DNA from 2 places in the Klebsiella quasipneumoniae subsp. quasipneumoniae genome. Region 2 is predicted to be linked to the other one. Evidence: predicted binding sites of a transcription regulator. Region 2 holds the regulator's gene; the other holds the start of a gene.

Evidence for each region. Region 2 encodes ArgR, which controls arginine synthesis, uptake and breakdown. Its sites were predicted from a motif close to ANTGAATAAAAATACANT; they were not measured.
Region 1: the regulator ArgR is predicted to act here: its motif matches at 4,921-4,938, upstream of argA (amino-acid N-acetyltransferase).

Annotation. Positions count from the first base shown of each region.
Region 1 is NZ_CP084876.1:949,928-958,954, forward strand. Features, by position in the region: gene recB (exodeoxyribonuclease V subunit beta) at 1-1,507, shown strand, start outside; gene recD (exodeoxyribonuclease V subunit alpha) at 1,504-3,348, shown strand; gene argA (amino-acid N-acetyltransferase) at 3,557-4,888, opposite strand; gene amiC (N-acetylmuramoyl-L-alanine amidase AmiC) at 5,115-6,368, shown strand; gene cobD (threonine-phosphate decarboxylase CobD) at 6,386-7,462, shown strand; gene LGM20_RS04780 (GHMP family kinase ATP-binding protein) at 7,466-8,332, opposite strand; gene LGM20_RS04785 (acetate/propionate family kinase) at 8,425-9,027, opposite strand, start outside.
Region 2 is NZ_CP084876.1:500,574-509,600, reverse strand. Features, by position in the region: gene LGM20_RS02470 (SLC13 family permease) at 1-211, opposite strand, end outside; gene LGM20_RS02465 (GntR family transcriptional regulator) at 423-1,088, opposite strand; gene LGM20_RS02460 (GntR family transcriptional regulator) at 1,075-1,704, opposite strand; gene mdh (malate dehydrogenase) at 1,836-2,774, opposite strand; gene argR (transcriptional regulator ArgR) at 3,189-3,659, shown strand; gene yhcN (peroxide/acid stress response protein YhcN) at 4,034-4,297, shown strand; gene yhcN-B (DUF1471 family stress response protein YhcN-B) at 4,397-4,663, shown strand; gene LGM20_RS02435 (barstar family protein) at 4,714-4,989, opposite strand; gene aaeB (p-hydroxybenzoic acid efflux pump subunit AaeB) at 5,069-7,036, opposite strand; gene aaeA (p-hydroxybenzoic acid efflux pump subunit AaeA) at 7,042-7,974, opposite strand; gene aaeX (p-hydroxybenzoic acid efflux pump operon protein AaeX) at 7,982-8,185, opposite strand; gene aaeR (HTH-type transcriptional activator AaeR) at 8,317-9,027, shown strand, end outside.

The DNA of each region.
Region 1 (9,027 bases), 450 kb from region 2:
CCGGGGCGGCGAGCGGCGCTTAACCGACATACTGCACATCAGCGAATTGCTGCAGGAGGCGGCCAGCCAGCTGGAAAGCGAGCATGCCCTGGTGCGCTGGCTGACACAGCATATCGCCGAGCCGGACAGCAACGCCGCCAGCCAGCAGATGCGTCTCGAAAGCGATAAGCACCTCGTGCAAATCGTCACTATTCACAAGTCAAAAGGACTGGAATATCCCCTGGTCTGGCTGCCGTTTATCGCCCGGTTTCGCAAACAGGACCAGGCGTTCTATCACGATCGCGAGACGTTCGCGGCGGTACTGGATCTGGGCCAGGATGAGGCCAGCCTCGAGCTGGCGGAGGCGGAACGGCTGGCGGAAGATCTGCGCCTGCTGTACGTCGCTCTCACCCGCGCGGTCTGGCACTGCAGCCTTGGCGTGGCGCCCCTCAGCAGTCGAAAGTCCGGCAACAGCGATTTTCATCTGAGCGCCCTCGGGCGGCTGCTGCAGGCGGGCGAAGCCATGGATGCCGCCGGGCTGGCCGCGCGTTTAGCGGACTTCTGCCATGGCGATATTGCATTACAGAGACCTGGCGAGCTGGATCTGACCCCGTGGCAGGCGCCGGCGGCGAGCATTCCCCCGCTGTCGGCGCGCGAGCTGCAGCGCCGCATCGCCGACGACTGGCGGGTGACCAGCTATTCCGGGCTGCAGCAGCATGGTTTCAGCGGCGGACAGGATCTGCTGCCGCGTCTGGATGTCGATGCCGCCGGCGTCGGCGAAGTCGTGGAAGATCCGCAGCTGACCCCGCACCAGTTTCCGCGCGGCGCCGCGCCGGGAACCTTCCTGCACAGTCTGTTTGAGGAGCTGGACTTTACCCAGCCGGTGCCGGACGGGTGGATGGCGGAGAAACTGCAGCTGAGCGGGTTTGACGCGCAGTGGGCGCCGGTGCTGACCGACTGGCTGGGGGGCGTGCTGAAGACCCGTCTGCCGGGGCCGGATATCGCGCTCAATCAGCTTGCGGCGCGGGATAAACAGGTGGAGATGGCATTTTACCTGCCCATCGCCCAGCTGCTGACGGCGGAGCGCCTTGACGCGCTTATCCGCCAGTACGATCCCCTTTCCGCCGACACGCCGCCGCTGGATTTCCGTCAGGTGCGCGGTATGCTGAAGGGCTTTATCGATCTGGTCTTCCGCCACGAAGGCCGCTATTACCTGCTGGATTACAAATCGAACTGGCTGGGGGAAGATCGCGAGGCCTATACCCGGCCCGCGATGGAGCAGGCGATGCGGGCTCACCGCTACGATCTGCAGTATCAGCTGTACAGCCTGGCGCTCCACCGCTATCTGCGCCACCGGCTGGCCGATTACGACTATGACCGCCACTTCGGCGGCGTGATTTATCTCTTCCTGCGCGGCATGGACGGGCAGGAGGGGGGGCAAGGGATCTTCACCACCCGGCCGGTGCGACCGCTGATTGACGGTCTGGATCAGCTTTTTGCCGGAGAAACTCAGGAGGAGGCCTCATGACTTTCGAACAACTACTGCTGGTGGCGGTGGAGCAGCGTCTGCTGCGGCCGCTGGACGTCCAGTTTGCCCTGATGGTGGCGCAAAACGACCCGCCGGCGGTCAAGCTGGCGGCGGCCTTGCTGAGCCGGGACGCCGGCGAGGGGCACGTATGCCTGCCGCTCTCGCGGCTGAGCGGCGACGAGGCGCTCGGCGGGAAAGCGGGGGAAATCCGCGATCGGCTGCTGGCCGAAGCCGGCGCGCCGGAAGACTGGCCCGCGATGCTGCTCGCTTCGTCGGCGGTGAGCGGCGGCGATGCCCCGGCGCCGATGATCTTATGCGGCGACCGGCTCTATCTGAACCGGATGTGGCGCAACGAGCTGACCGTCGCCCGCTTCTTCAACGAAGCCAACCGGGTGCTGGAGATGGATGAGGCCCGGCTGGCGTCAACCCTGAACGCTCTGTTCCCTGCCACCGGCGAAACCGACTGGCAAAAAGTGGCCGCAGCGGTGGCGCTGACCCGCCGCATCTCGGTGATCTCCGGCGGTCCCGGGACCGGGAAGACCACCACCGTGGCCAAACTTCTGGCGGCGCTAATCCAGATTGAAGACAGTCCGCGCTGTCGTATTCGCCTGGCGGCGCCGACGGGGAAAGCGGCGGCGCGCCTGACCGAATCGCTGGGCGCGGCGTTGAGAAAACTGCCGCTGACCGACGCGCAGAAAGCGTTGATTCCCACCGAGGCCAGCACGCTGCACCGTCTGCTGGGCGCCCAGCCCGGCAGCCAGCGCATGCGCTATCACGCCGGCAACCCGCTGCATCTGGACGTGCTGGTGGTGGATGAAGCCTCGATGATCGACCTGCCGATGATGTCGCGGCTCATCGACGCGCTGCCGGCTCACGGGCGGGTGATCTTCCTCGGCGATCGCGACCAGCTGGCCTCCGTGGAAGCGGGGGCGGTGCTGGGGGATATCTGCGCCTGGGCGAGTTCGGGCTATACCGCCGCGCGGGCGCAGGAGCTGACCCGGTTGACCGGTTCGCCGGTACCGGCAGGCGAGGGGGCTATCGCTGGCGCGCTGAGAGATAGCTTGTGCCTGCTGCAAAAGAGCTATCGCTTCGGCAGTCACTCCGGCATTGGGAGCCTGGCGCGGGCGGTGAACGCTGGCGCGCGCGCGGAGGTGAAGGCCACGCTGCGCCAGCCGTTTGACGATATCGCGCTTCATCCCCTCAGCACGACCGAAGAGTACGAAGCCATGCTCGGCGCGGCACAGCAGGGCTATGAGCGCTACCTGCAGCTGCGCCGCGAGCGGGCGGAACCGCAGGCGATGCTGGCCGCCTTCAGCGAATTTCAGCTGCTGTGCGCGCTGCGGGAAGGGCCGTACGGCGTGAGCGGCGTCAATGAGCGGCTGGAGCAGCGGCTTAACCGTCAGCGGGCGATCGCCCTGCCGCGCCACTCCCGCTGGTATGACGGCCGGCCGATTATGATCGCGCGCAACGACAGCGCGCTGGGACTGTTTAATGGCGATATCGGGATAGCGCTGGAGCGCAACGGCGAGCTGAGGGTGTGGTTCCTGATGCCCGACGGCGCCATCAAGTCGGTGCAGCCGAGCCGCCTGCCGGAGCATGATACCGCCTGGGCGATGACCGTGCATAAATCGCAGGGATCGGAGTTCGACCATGCGGCGCTGATCCTGCCGGCGCGCAGCGTCCCGCTGGTGACGCGCGAACTGGTCTACACCGCGATCACCCGCGCGAAACAGCGGTTGTCGCTCTATGCCGACGAGCAGGTGCTCTCCCAGGCCATTGTGACGCGAACCGAGCGGCGAAGCGGCCTGACGGAGATCTTCGCCGGGCACAAAGCCCCCTGAGATGCCGCGTTTGGGCGACGGGTAGCGTGACGACGCTCCTCGACGGCTGGGCGCATATCGGTGAGCCAGCGAGGTAAAGGGTCTACGCGAAAAGCAGAATTCTACCCGCGAGCCGCAGACAGCGTGCCGGCCAGGCGTAGCAGGGGACAGGCCCGGGGAGCGATAAACGCCGTGTTATCCCGGGCCGTTAGCAACAGCGAAGAAGGGCTTAAGCGAGGTCGACCATCAGCACCTTCGACCGGCGCTGATAGTTATACATCTGCTTTTTACTCTCCGGCAGCAGATCGATATCCACCGGCGTGAAGCCGCGCTCCTGGAACCAGTGGATGCTGCGGGTGGTTAACACAAACAGCTTGCTCAGCCCCATCTGTCTGGCCTGGGCGGCAATACGCTCCAGCAGCACCTCTCCCCGCGACGAGCTCCGGTAATCCGGATGCACCGCCACGCAGGCCATTTCGCCGATCTTCTCTTCCGGGAAAGGATAAAGGGCGGCGCAGGCGATAGTGGTGTTATCGCGCTGAATAATAGTGAATTTGTCGATCTCCATCTCCAGCTGCTCGCGGGAGCGGCGCACCAGGATGCCCTGCTGTTCCAGCGGGCTTATCAGCTCGAGAATACCGCCGATATCGTTGATGGTCGCCCGACGGATTTGCTCTGCGCTCTCCATGACGATCTGGGTGCCGATGCCGTCGCGTGAGAATAGCTCCTGCAGCAGCGCGCCATTTTCCTGATAGCTGATCAGATGGCAGCGCCGCACGCCGCTGCGGCAGGCCTTCACGGCCCCGCGCAGGAAGCGCACGGTACCGGAGTTATAATCTTCGTCCGCTTCCAGCTCTTCGACGCGGGCCTGCGCTTCATTGGGGAACAGTTCGGAGACAATTTCCCCGGCCTGGTTGTAAACCCCTTGCGAAGAACAGAAGCCGATCATTTTCTCTGCTTTCAGCTTGATGGCCAACTGGGTGGCGATCTCTTCCGAAGTCAGGTTAAAGCTTTCGCCGGTAACCGACACCGCGACCGGCCCCATCAGCACAATGGCGCCGCTGTCGAGCTGGCGATGAATCGCCTCTTCGTCAATGCGGCGAATGCGGCCGCTGTGGCAATAATCAACGCCGTCATCAACGCCCAGCGGCTGGGCAATGATAAAGTTGCCGCTGACGACGTTGATATGGGCTCCCTGCAGCGGGGTGTTGTTGAGGCTCATCGACAGGCGGGCGGTGATCTCCAGCTGCAGCATACCCGCCGCCTGCTTAACCAGCTCCAGCGTTTTGGCGTCAGTCACTCGCGTCTGCTTATGATAGACCGGCTCGTGATGGTGCTCGGCGAGGTTAGCGTCAATCTGCGGGCGGGCGCCATAGACCACCACCAGGCGAATGCCCAGGCTATGCAATAACCCTATGTCATTGACAATATTTGAGAAATTTTCATGCTCAATGGCTTCGCCGCCCAGCATGATGACAAACGTTTTTCCCCGATGGGCATTAATATAGGGAACAGAATGGCGGAATCCTTCTACCAGTTCAGTGCGACGTTCCTTCACCATGACAAACCCTCAATGCATGATTATTCGTAATTATTGTATTTTTATTCTGTTTTGCCGTTAAACGCAAGCCCCAATTTGAGGCTAAGCCCTGAAAAACATGTGACCCGGCGCAGGGTGTCAATGAATGTTTACCCTTTTATAGATGACAGGTTATATGCCTTTCGTTAAAGTTTCTGGTCAATCTGTTTGTTTTGGGTATAAATGCGTTTTATTGCTTGGGAGTGGCATGTCGGGAAACAACTCTGGATTAAGCCGTCGCCGTCTGCTGCAGGGCGCGGGCGCCATGTGGTTAATGAGCGTGAGCCCCGTTGGGCTGGCCGCCGCCGCGCGGGTGGTTGCCGTTCGCGTCTGGCCTGCATCGACCTACACGCGCGTCACGGTGGAATCGAATCATGTGCTGAAATACCGGCAGTTTGCCCTCAGTAATCCGGAACGGGTGGTGGTGGATCTGGAAGGGGTTAATCTGAACTCGGTGCTGAAAGGCATGGGGGGGCAGATCCGCGATGACGATCCCTTTATTAAGTCCGCCCGCGTGGGCCAGTTTGATCCGCAAACCGTGCGCATGGTCTTCGAGCTCAAGCAGAACGTTAAGCCGCAGCTGTTTGCCCTTGCGCCGGTGGCCGGCTTTAAAGAGCGTCTGGTGATGGATCTTTACCCCGCCAACGCCACCGATGTGCAGGATCCGCTGCTGGCGCTGCTCGAGGATTACAACAAAGGCGATCTGCAGCGTCAGGTACCGCCGGCGCAAAGCGGGCCGCAGCCGGGCAAAGCCGGGCGCGATCGGCCGATTGTCATTATGCTCGATCCCGGCCACGGCGGCGAAGATTCGGGCGCCGTGGGCAAGTATCGCACCCGCGAGAAAGACGTGGTGCTGCAGATTGCCCGTCGCCTGCGGGCGCTGATCGACAAAGAAGGCAATATGAAGGCCTATATGACCCGCAACGAAGACGTGTTTATCCCGTTGAAGGTGCGTGTCGCCAAGGCGCAGAAGCAGCGCGCCGACCTGTTCGTATCGATTCACGCCGACGCCTTTACCAGCCGCCAGCCCAGCGGCTCCTCGGTGTTTGCGCTCTCCACCAAGGGAGCCACCAGTACCGCGGCAAAATATCTCGCCCAGACGCAGAACGCCTCGGATCTGATCGGTGGGGTCAGCAAGAGCGGCGATCGCTATGTCGACCACACCATGTTCGATATGGTGCAGTCCCTCACCATCGCCGACAGCCTCAAATTTGGTAAGGCGGTGCTGGAGAAAATGGGTAACATCAATAATCTGCACAAAAATCGGGTAGAACAGGCGGGCTTTGCGGTGCTCAAGGCGCCCGATATCCCCTCCATTCTGGTGGAGACGGCGTTTATCAGTAACGTGGAAGAGGAGCGGAAGCTGAAAACGGCCAAATTCCAGCAGGAGGTGGCCGAGTCGATCCTTGCCGGGATTAAAGCGTACTTCGCCGACGGCGCGACGCTGGCCCGGCGTGGATAACCACACAGGAAAAGGATATGGCCTTACTGAAAAGCGCCCATGGCGGCAATATCCGCGAGGCCGCCGCCCTGCTGGGCATTGCCCCCAACGAGCTGCTGGATTTTAGCGCCAACATCAATCCGCTGGGAATGCCTGCCTCGCTCAGGCAGGCGATCGTCGATAACCTCGGCTGCGCCGAGCGCTATCCTGACGTCGAATATCAACAGCTGCACCAGGCGCTGGCGGCCCACCATCAGCTGCCGGCGGGGCATATCCTCGCCGGCAATGGCGAAACCGAATCGATCTTCACCCTCGCCCACGGCCTTAAGCCGAGGCGGGCAATGATCGTCATTCCTGGCTTCGCGGAGTACCGGCGGGCGCTGCAAACCGTGGATTGCGCGGTCGTGGAGTATGCCCTTCGGGAGTGCGATGGCTGGCAGCTGACCGACGCGATCCTCGATGCCCTCACCCCGGCGCTGGACTGCCTGTTTCTCTGCACGCCGAACAACCCCACCGGCCTGCTGCCAGAGCGGGGCCTGCTGGAAGCCATTGCCCGGCGTTGTCAGGCGCTGAACATCAGCCTGATCCTCGATGAGGCCTTCCTTGACTTTATCCCCGACCAGCCGGGGTTTATTCCCCTGCTGGCGCAGTATCCGCACGTCTGGGTTTTGCGCTCGCTCACTAAGTTTTATGCCATTCCGGGACTGCGTCTTGGCTACCTGCTCAATGCTGACGCGCAGGCGGTAGCCCGACTGCGCGAGCGACAAATGCCGTGGTCCATCAATGCGTATGCCGCGCTGGCCGGCGAGATCATCCTCCAGGACCGGGCGTATCAGCGGGCCACCTGGCAGTGGCTGCAGGAGGAGGGGGCGCGTTTCTACGCGCAGCTGCAGGAGATGGCTGGGCTGACCGTGTGGCCCGGGCGCGCCAACTACCTGTTCTTGCGCTGTGACAGACCCGATCTTGACCTGCAATACGCCCTGCTGCGCCAGCACGTGTTGATCCGCAGCTGCGCCAACTACCCGGGGCTGGATAGCCGCTATTTCCGGGTGGCGATCCGCAGCGCCGGCGAAAACGACCAGCTGCTGGCGGCGCTGCGCCGGGCGCTGGCCTGAGCCCTACTGCAGGGTGACGCCCCCCGGGACCATCGCCAGCAGATGCTGTTGCGGCCAGTGGGCGGCGATGCCGCGCTCTGCCAGCCGCCATTGCAAAAAATCCACGTCATGACGACGGCGGTCCAGCAGCAGGCCGACGACGCTGCCGCTGTGCGCCACGTTGAGGCCATACAATCCTGCGCTTTCCACCAGCTCCAGCAGCGCGTCAAACCCCGGCTTGGGCAACAGCTGCTGGCTGGCGATGGCGCTAATAGTGGCCGCTTCGCCCAGCAGCTGCGGGCTGCCATGCTGGCAGGCCTGCTGCACTTTCTCCCACGCCAGCTGCAGCCGGGAGGCGTTAGCCAGCAGACCCGCCTCGCGCGGCAGCTGATGGTAGTCGGTGGTACGCAGCGTCAGCGGGCTCTCCAGCACTAACAGGTCGAGCGCCGGTGGCGCAGGGCAGGCGATTTGGGTAGCGGCGGTATTATGATCGAACAGCGTCAGTTGGTGGAACAGGGTGCTGTCGGTGGGCTCCAGCGCGACGCACAGACGCGCCAGCGTCGGCTCATCCAGCGCGTGGCCCAGATGATGGGCGGTGGCCACCGCGGTGGCGGCGATATCGGCGGTGCTGCTGGCCATCCCTTTGGCTACCGGGATCGTCGAGTGCAGGGTGATGCGGATCTGCTGACTCAGCGCCGCCGGGTAGCCCCAGTGGGCCAGCAGCTGGTTGACCATCGCCCGCGACAGCGGCCGCTCATCGTTGCGCGGTTTGCCGGTCTCGACCTCGACGGTGCTGTACCAGTCCACCGGGCAGGAGATCAGCTTCTCGCTGCCGAGGATCCAGCCCTGGATAAGTTCTCCGCACGAGGCGGGACATTGTGCAACGGCCACGTTTTCACCTTTCCGCTTACCTTCGCCAGGGCGCATAGTGGCACGGCGACCCGCCGGTTACCATGATTCTCCGCAAAGGGGAGAGGCGTCGTTTAGGCTGGTACCGCCAGCTCGCGCGCCTGCGGCAGCGCCAGGCGCATCACATCGCGGGCGATCATCAGCTCTTCATTGGTATTGATCACCGCCACTTTGACCATCGCATTTTCGGCCTGAATAAAGGTGGCGTTGTGCTGGTTTTTCTCTTCATCGACCGAGAGCCCGAGGAAATTCAGGTTATGGCAGATGGCGCTCCTGGCTCGGGCGGAGTTTTCGCCGATGCCGCCGGTAAAGATCAGCGCGTCCAGGCCGCCCATCTGCATAATATAGCTGCCGATAGTGGCGCGAATGCGCTCGGCAAACAGCGAGAGCGCCAGGGCTGCCTGACGATTACCGCTGTCCGCCGCCTGCTCGACATCGCGATAATCGTGCGAGACGCCGGAAACGCCCAACAGGCCGGACTCGTTATTCAGCAGCTGATTCAGCTGCTCCGGCGTTTTACCCTCATGCAGCGCCAGCCACGGTAGAATCGACGGATCGATATCGCCGCTGCGGGTGCCCATCATCACCCCAGACTGCGGCGTAAAGCCCATTGAAGTGTTAACCGAACGCCCGCCTTTGATTGCGCAAACGCTGCTGCCGTTGCCGAGATGACAGCA
Region 2 (9,027 bases):
CAAATAACGCCCCGCCAACAATAAACATGGCGACAAAGAGAATGACGTTGCTGTCGATAAAACCGGCAAAGGCCTGCTTTAGATCCAATACGCCAGTGACCACTAACGCCACGCAAACCACCATGGAAGTCACTGCCAGCGGCACCTTCTCCCAGATAAACATGACGATAGCGAACACCAGCAAACATAGGGTGATGGTAATCGGTTCCATACTTATAATTTTTCCTATCAATGATATATGATATTGTATCCAATATTGACGAGGGAGAAATTATTCCCATGCAAAAAGTAAGTCAATGCGTTTTTGTGGAATGATCGCGCAATGAGATCTGCATCAAGATCCTGCGCAGATCGTCACGAGGAGGAATTAATAATGTTGATAAATACAACAAACGCCAGCCATTCGCTGGCGATCGAACCGGTCAGGGTGCCGGATCGGGCAGGTAACGCGTGAGCATATTCTCCATCGAGCGGATGATATGCTCATGCATTCGCTGGCGGGCCAGCGCTTCGTTATGCTGCTCAAGCGCTTGTAAGATCGCTTTATGTTCACGAATGGAAATGATGGCGTACTCTTCTTCGGTCACCTTGTGCCCCATCGAGAGTCCGTTCCACATGTTGCAGAGCAGCATCTTCATTTTTTCATTTCCCGCCGCGTTCCAGATCTCCATGTGGAAGGCCTGATTCAGGTCGGAATATTCAGCAGAATTATTGTCTGCCAGCGCCTTCTCTGCGGCATAGTGAACCTGAGCGATGCGTGTAATATCGGTCCCTGGGTGAGAAGCTTTCGCCACCGCTTCACTTTCCAGTACGGCGCGAATTTCGTAATGCTCGCGGATAGTCTGCTCATTAATCCCCAGCACCACCGCACCTTTATTCGGCCGCACTTGAATCAGGCCATCAGCGGCTAAAATCTGAAACGCTTCACGTACCGGCATGCTGGAAACGCCAACCATTTTGGCAATCCCTTCAAGGGTAATTTCCTGCCCTTCCACTAAATCCCGCGAAAGGATCGCTTTACGCAAAACCGCCGCCACCTGCTCCTTCGCGGAAAGAAGCTTAATTTTCCCTAATTTAGGCTTCTGCACTTTCCCAATCCTTCATATGTTGACGCATTATCTCCGCAAGGATAAGGAAATAACGCTGTGTTGCCTGAGCAATTTTTTCGCCTTCACCCTGGCCAATGGCGCTCGCCAGTTCGCTCAGGATCTGCGCCGACTCCTGGCCATCCTCTTTCAGGTACAGAATGACATAGGAAATATAACCGTCCAAAAATTGCTGATACGCCTTTGCCAGATAGCGGTTATCAAGATAGGAAATCAGCAACTGATGAAACGCCAGTTCACCGGCGTTATCACCAGCACATGCCAGCTCCTGCGCGCGTACGCGAAGTAATTCCCCCTGATTCGCCGGCACGAGGGCAAATAGTTCCGCAGCCATCACCGCGATAACGCGAAAAATATGGCTCACGTCCTCGACGGCCAGCGTGGAGACCTGCATATGTCGGTTAGGCAAGCGCACCAGAAATCCTTCCTGTTCAAGGGACTGTAGCGCTTCCCTAACCGGCATACGTGAAAGTCCCAGCTGTTCTGCGATGTTCTCCTGAGTCAATTCCTCCCCGGGTTTCATGGCGCCGGAGAGGATCTGATAACGAATCATCTGCGCGATTTGGTCCCGGGTCTGTTTTCTTTCGATCTTTTTCACGCTGTCCTCATGGCTGGTGGCTTACAACGCGGGGGATTTTAGCAGATTTGCCCGACCGCTGGCGCATTGGGGCGAAAAGTGAGGTAATAAAAAGCCGGAACAACAGTTCCGGCTTTTTTGAGCGTGCGAGGTTACTTGTTGACGAAGTCTTCGCCGAGCGCGATATCTTTCTTCAGGGTGTCCAGCATGCCTTCCAGCGCCTGCTGCTCAAAGGCGCTGAGTTTGCCGATAGACTGACGCTCTTCTACGCCATTCTTCCCCAGCAGGAGCGGCTGAGAGAAGAAACGCGCATACTGGCCGTCGCCTTCCACGTAGGCGCACTCCACTACGCCTTTTTCTCCCTGCATGGCGCGAACCAGAGAAAGGCCAAAGCGCGCAGCCGCCTGACCCATCGACAAGGTCGCCGACCCGCCGCCCGCTTTCGCTTCCACGACCTCGGTACCGGCGTTTTGAATGCGTTTAGTCAGATCGGCCACTTCCTGATCGCTAAAGCTGACGCCCGGGATCTGCGACAGTAAAGGCAGAATGGTGACCCCGGAGTGACCGCCAATAACCGGGACTTCCACCTCGGTTGCCGATTGACCTTTCAGCTCCGCCACAAAGGTATTGGAGCGGATGATGTCCAGCGTAGTCACGCCGAACAGTTTGTTTTTATCGTACACGCCGGCTTTTTTCAGCACTTCGGCGGCGATGGCCACGGTGGTGTTCACCGGGTTGGTAATAATGCCGATGCAGGCCTGCGGGCAGGTTTTGGCTATCTGCTGCACGAGGTTCTTAACGATACCCGCATTCACATTAAACAGGTCGGAACGATCCATGCCGGGCTTACGCGCTACGCCCGCGGAGATCAGCACCACATCAGCGCCTTCCAGCGCCGGGGTAGCATCTTCACCGGAAAATCCTTTAATTTTTACATCTGTGGGGATATGACTTAGATCTACCGCCACGCCCGGCGTAACCGGAGCGATGTCGTACAACGAGAGCTCTGAACCTGAAGGCAGTTGGGTCTTAAGTAGTAGGGCAAGCGCCTGGCCGATACCACCGGCAGCGCCAAGGACTGCAACTTTCATCCTAAACTCCTTATTATGGTTAATTTAGTCTTTCGTTATTCCGTCGCCTGGACCTTAATTCACAAGATGAACAATTACAATGATTATGGCTGAAGAATGCATTATTGTGCGTAGCAATAGAACAGCGGCGCACTTTATGCTTCCTGACTGACCATCCAGCAAAGCGAAGTACCGGATCGACTATTGGTTACAATACACCCAGCCAGTTGCGCAAAACAACACCAACTCAATAACATTTCATTTACTTTTACATGCCTTTAAGCGTTGTGATGAGAACATGTTCCTTATACGGTTTTTTTGCTAAAATATGCCCCCTTCATAACATTATTTACCTATCCCCTCGCGGATTATTTGCATAAAAATTCACGGTTATGCATAATGATGTCGATTTTACCACCATAATCTGGGTGACTTATGCGAAGTTCGGCAAAACAAGAAGAACTGGTTAAAGCGTTTAAAGCGCTGCTTAAAGAAGAGAAATTCAGCTCGCAGGGAGAGATCGTCCAGGCGCTGCAGGAAGAAGGCTTCGAGAATATCAACCAATCGAAGGTTTCCCGCATGCTCACCAAATTTGGCGCGGTTCGTACCCGTAACGCCAAAATGGAAATGGTCTATTGCCTGCCTGCCGAGCTTGGCGTGCCGACCACCTCCAGCCCGCTGAAAAATCTGGTGCTGGATATCGATTATAACGATGCCGTCGTGGTGATTCACACCAGCCCCGGGGCAGCGCAGCTGATCGCCCGTCTTCTCGACTCGCTGGGCAAGGCGGAAGGTATTCTTGGCAGCATCGCCGGGGATGACACCATCTTCACCACGCCAGCGCGCGGTTTCACAGTGAAAGATCTGCACGACGCTATCCTGGTGCTGTTCGAACAGGAACTCTGAGCATTCCCCTCTGGCAACCGTCAGAGGGTGATTCCCCCTCTTCTCTCCCTCCCCCCCTTTCAACTCAACAAAAATTTAACATTTCGTGTGATTTAGCCTGTCTATACGTTCTTTTACGTAAGGGAAACGCCTAAAACGCACGAAAGATCAAAATCGTATACATTTATGATTTTATTAGAAATAAAACTTATCTCTGTCTGTGACTCGTCATTTTTAATTCTTATCGGTTATAAAAAGCGCAATTTATTGTAACTATTAACGCGCAAAACAATTAGCATGGTATTAATATTTTTGGTGATTAGTGTATACTTGTTTTTGTGATGAGGGTCACGAAACAAAGACCCTCAACAAAAAGATTCGACGAGGTGAACATCATGAAAATCAAAACCACTGTAGCAGCTCTCAGCATCCTGTCCGTCATGTCGTTTGGCGCTTTCGCCGCTGATGTTATCAACAGCGAGCAAGCCCAGGGCCGCGAGGCCATCGGTACAGTTTCCGTCGGCGCGGTAGCCTCTTCCCCGATGGATATGCATGAAATGCTGAACAAAAAAGCGCAGGAAGAAGGGGCTTCTTCTTACCGCATTATCGAAGCCCGCACTGGCGACCACTGGCATGCCACTGCTGAGCTGTATAAATAAGTTTTAGATCGTCAACGATTAACCCGACAAAAATTCTCTACCGCGGCCCGGCCTCATTCATCGCCCCGCCGCGGCAAAACAAAGACTGGAGTAAAGATTATGAAACGCGCAATGATCATCGCATCCCTTGGCCTGGCTTCTCTTCTCTCTTTCGGCGCTAGCGCGGCCGTTCAGCAAGTGAACGCTGAGCAAGCCCAGAACCTGCAGTCCATGGGCACCATCTCGGTTTCCCAGGTAGGTAGTGCGCCAATGGACATGCGTCAGGAACTGGCCGCTAAAGCCGAGAAAGAAGGCGCCAGCAGCTACCGTATTATTGAAGCACGTACCGGCGATAGCTGGCACGCCACCGCTGAGCTGTACAAATAAACCCTCGTCGTCTTATTTCGACGACTTGCCCCCGCCTGCCGGGGGCTTTTTTATGCCTGCCGGGCGTTAAAACGTAACTCCCCCTCCAGCTCTTCCTCTGCTTCATCAAATAATAAAATTAACGCCCCAAAGCGCCGACGCTGCTTGTCATTTAAATGGATGAACTCAATGTCCAGCGGCAGCGGCAGCAGCCCACCGGTCACCGCGTCCCATAGCGAATCAAGGTTGTTGACCTTATCCTGTGCCAGCTCGAAGGTGCGGGAAAACTCCCGGTAGAAATCCTGTTGCTCGGCGATTTCGTCAAAATCAAACGTATAGGTGGTCATGGCAGCCCCTCCCGCTTCTCTTCCTGTCGCCGTTAAGTATAGCGATAAAAAAACCGACGCCTGGGCGTCGGTTTATGGGTTAACTGCTGGTCAGCACATGCTGGTACTTGTGCAACATCTCAACCAGTCGCCGTACCGGCTCGGTCACCTGCGGCGAAGCCTCCCAGACCCGCAGCTTCTCCTGATAAACATCAAGCTCCGCCAGCAGCCGGGTAAAGTAGCGCCGACGCTTATCATCGCTCCCGGCGGAGATCACATGATCCGCGGTACGTCGCAGCTGGCGATGGAACGCCGACAGATCCTCATTCACCGGCACGGGCGCATCGCGCAGGCGCTGGTGGGCAATGATTAACGTCAACGCCAGACGGAAACGGGCGACATCGCCAGGGAATTTGTTGAGCAATAAAAACAGCTGCTGATAGAGCGCGGGCAGATGATTCTCTTTGCGACGCGCCGAGTTGGTGGTCAGCGAAGAGACCGCCGCGGAGACAAACTGGTTCAGCAGCACCCGACCGGTTCTTGCCCGGGAGTTATCCCTGACAATGAGAATAACCATCAGGGCGAGGAAACAACCGACGATCTGCCCCAGCGCGCTATCGAGGAACTGACTGAACTGGAACTGCATCGGGTTATCCAGCACCAGAATGTTGATGGTGCTCGCCAGCGCCCCCAGCGATCCGAGGCGCCTTTTCTGCACTTCGATACCGATAAAAAACGCCATCGCCGCCAGGCTGATACAAAGCAACAGCATACTCTGCTGCGTCGCCGGCATGATCACCAGAAAGTACAGGGTACCCAGCGGTAACGCCGCCAGAGTACCGTAGAGAAAGTCTATCGCCACCATTCGCGGGTTAGGCAAGCGCATCGCCAGCGCGGTAACCACGGCAATCATCACCATTGCGCCGCTGCCTGAGGTCCAGCCCGTCCACAGCCAGAACAACGTCCCAAGGATACAGGAGACAGAGGTACGCCAGAAGTTCACCATCGCGTGGTGACGCTCGGCGGACTCCACTTTAACCACCGTTTCGCCGCGCAATACACCGTCTTCGATGCGGCTGATTTTGGTGTTGCCCACCACGCCACGCTTAAGCAGCAGGTAACGGGTGGCTGCGCCTACCCAGCTGTAGATGGTGACCGGCGTATTATGCTCGCCTTTCCAGGTCAGGAAGCGACGCATACGCTTCAGCTGCTGGTGAACATCCTGCACCGTCTCAACCGGCTCAGCGAACAGCTCGCGGTAGTCGTCCGTCACCATTTCCGGGCGCGAGTTCTGAATCAGGTAGGTTTCGCAAGCCTGGGTGATAAGCGTTAGCGAGAGGGTATTGATCGCCTTCAGGCGTTGATTCGCCTTAGCCCAGCGAGAGGACTCCATAATCAGGTTACTGCGCATTCCTTCCAGCGCCGTGGTGCGACGCACCAGCGCTCCCCAGGCCTGATCCACTTCATCTTTTTCGCCGTGCGCAACGCATAACTGCATCAGCTTATACTGCGCAATCAGCAGGTTATCCAGTTCAAGGTCGATCTCTTTTTTAATCGAACGCGGGGAGAACAGCAGATCGGCGACGATGGCGCTGACAATCCCGATGACGATTTCGCTGCAGCGCTCAACGGCAAACTGCGGCGCCAGCATCGGATCGGTGTGGATGGTAATAATGATAATCAGCGCGGTGTATCCGGCCAGCCCCCAGGCATAGGAGTTTTCGACCTTGACCAGCGACGAAACCCAGGTACAAAACCCGGCCCACAGGCAGCAGACCAGCATCATCAGCAGAGGGGCGCGGATCATCAGGATGATGATGACCAGCGCCGCAATACAGCCAATAAAGGTCCCGGCAATACGCAACATGCCGCGATAGCGGATCGCGCCGGAGTACGGCTCTCCCCCGGCGGCAAAGGCCGGGCCAGCGGCGACAATCGCCGCGGTCAGCACCGCCCAGCGCGGCGTTTCGAGCTGAAAATGGAAGCCGACGAACAGCGCCAACACCACCGCGCATGCAAGCTTAATAGCAAAGCGGAGATGCTGGGGAGCAATAGTATATGTCCCCATAGCGATTAACCGAATTCGCGCAGGCGCATAGCCAGTTTCTGGAAGAAGTTGGCCTGGCTGGTATCACGGTCTTCTTTACCGGTGATCACCACCGTCGCCGTCGTGCCCGATGGCCACAGATTCCCCTGCTGGTGGTCAAGGCGAATACGAACCGGCACACGCTGCGCCAGACGCACCCATTCAAGGTTGGAATCCACCGAAGCCATCCCTTTCGAGTCGCTGCTGCTGCTGGCGTTGGTTACCCCCGCAGCGATACTGTCCACCGTGCCTTTAATGGTTTTGCTGCTGCCAAGCGGGGTAATTTCCGCCCGGTATCCAGGGCGGACGCCTTCCAGTTTGGTCTCTTCCAGATAGGCCATGACGTAAAATGTATTCTCTTTCACCAGCGCCACCGCCGTGGAGCCGCGGGTGATAAATTCCCCGGTATAGACGTTAAGGTTGGTCACCCAGCCATCCGCGGGGGCGCGAATCTCTGTGCGCTGCAGGTCCAGTCTGGCCAGGTCGCGGCTGGCCACCGCTTTCGCCAGCTGATGCTCAACGGTCTGCAGCACGTTGTTCGCCTGGTCAATCTCTTCCCGCGACATCGCCTGGACGCCAAGCTTATTACGCCGACCGGCTTCGACACGTTTTTCCTGGGCTAAGGTCTGGTAGTAGGCGACATCGGCTTCCGCCTGCGCCAGCGCTTTTTGGTAACGGGGTTGGTCAATAACAAACAATACCTGGTCTTTCTTAACCAGTTGGTTATCCTTGACGTTTACCTGGGAAATTAGCCCGGAGACGTCGGGGGCAATGGCCACAATGTCGGCGCTAAAACGCGCATCCCGCGTCCACGGCGAAGCGGTGTAGTAAACCCAGGCGCGGAAAATCGCCACGAAGGCCAAAATGACCAGTATCACGGTAATAGCGGTACGGAGGATATTTCTTGTTAGTGTTTTCACATCAACCTCAAACGAACAAGCGCGATATCAAATAAAAAAGGCAGCAATATAGCGCCGTATTAAACAGTGCAGGGTGCCAGACAAAATCGTAAATGCCGGTCGGAACCAGCAATCGGTGCACCAGCCAGAAGATGGCCAGCGACAAAAGCAACTCGAAGAAGATCGGCGGAAACGATAAGCCGAAAATCACGATGACAGGAAACAGACTCATGATGACCTTGAATAAGAAGCGTACAGGTAGTGAGCAGATGCGTTTATTATGTAGCTAACAATATATTAACGTAACGATTGCCGCATTATCTACAATGTGTGATCTAAATCACTTTTAAGCCAGAGTGAATAATGGAACGATTAAAGCGCATGTCCGTTTTCGCCAAAGTGGTCGAATTAGGTTCCTTCACCGCAGCGGCCCGCCAGCTTCAGATGAGCGTTTCCTCGATCAGTCAGACCGTCGCCAAACTGGAAGATGAACTGCAGGTGAAGCTGCTCAACCGCAGCACCCGCAGCCTTGGCTTAACGGAAGCGGGTAAAATTTACTATCAGGGCTGCCGTAGGATGCTGTTTGAAGCACAGGATGTCCATGAGCAATTATACGCATTTAACAACACCCCTATCGGAACGCTGCGTATCGGCTGCTCTTCAACTATGGCACAGAATGTTCTGGCGCGCATAACGGCGAAAATGCTGAAAGAATACCCCGGGCTCTCCGTCAATCTGGTCACCGGCATACCTGCGCCGGACCTGATCGCCGACGGTCTTGACGTGGTGATCCGCGTGGGCGCCCTGCAGGATTCCAGTCTTTTTTCCCGCCGTCTGGGCTCAATGCCGATGGTGTTATGCGCCGCGAAAAGCTATCTGGCGCAGGCTGGCAATCCTGAGAAACCGGCCGATCTTGCCGGGCATGCCTGGCTGGAATATAGCGTGCGGCCGGACAATGAGTTTGTCATTATCGCGCCGGAAGGGATCTCAACCCGCCTGACCCCGCAGGGGCGCTTTGTGACCAATGATCCCATGACGCTGGTGCGCTGGCTGACCGCCGGGGTGGGTATCGCC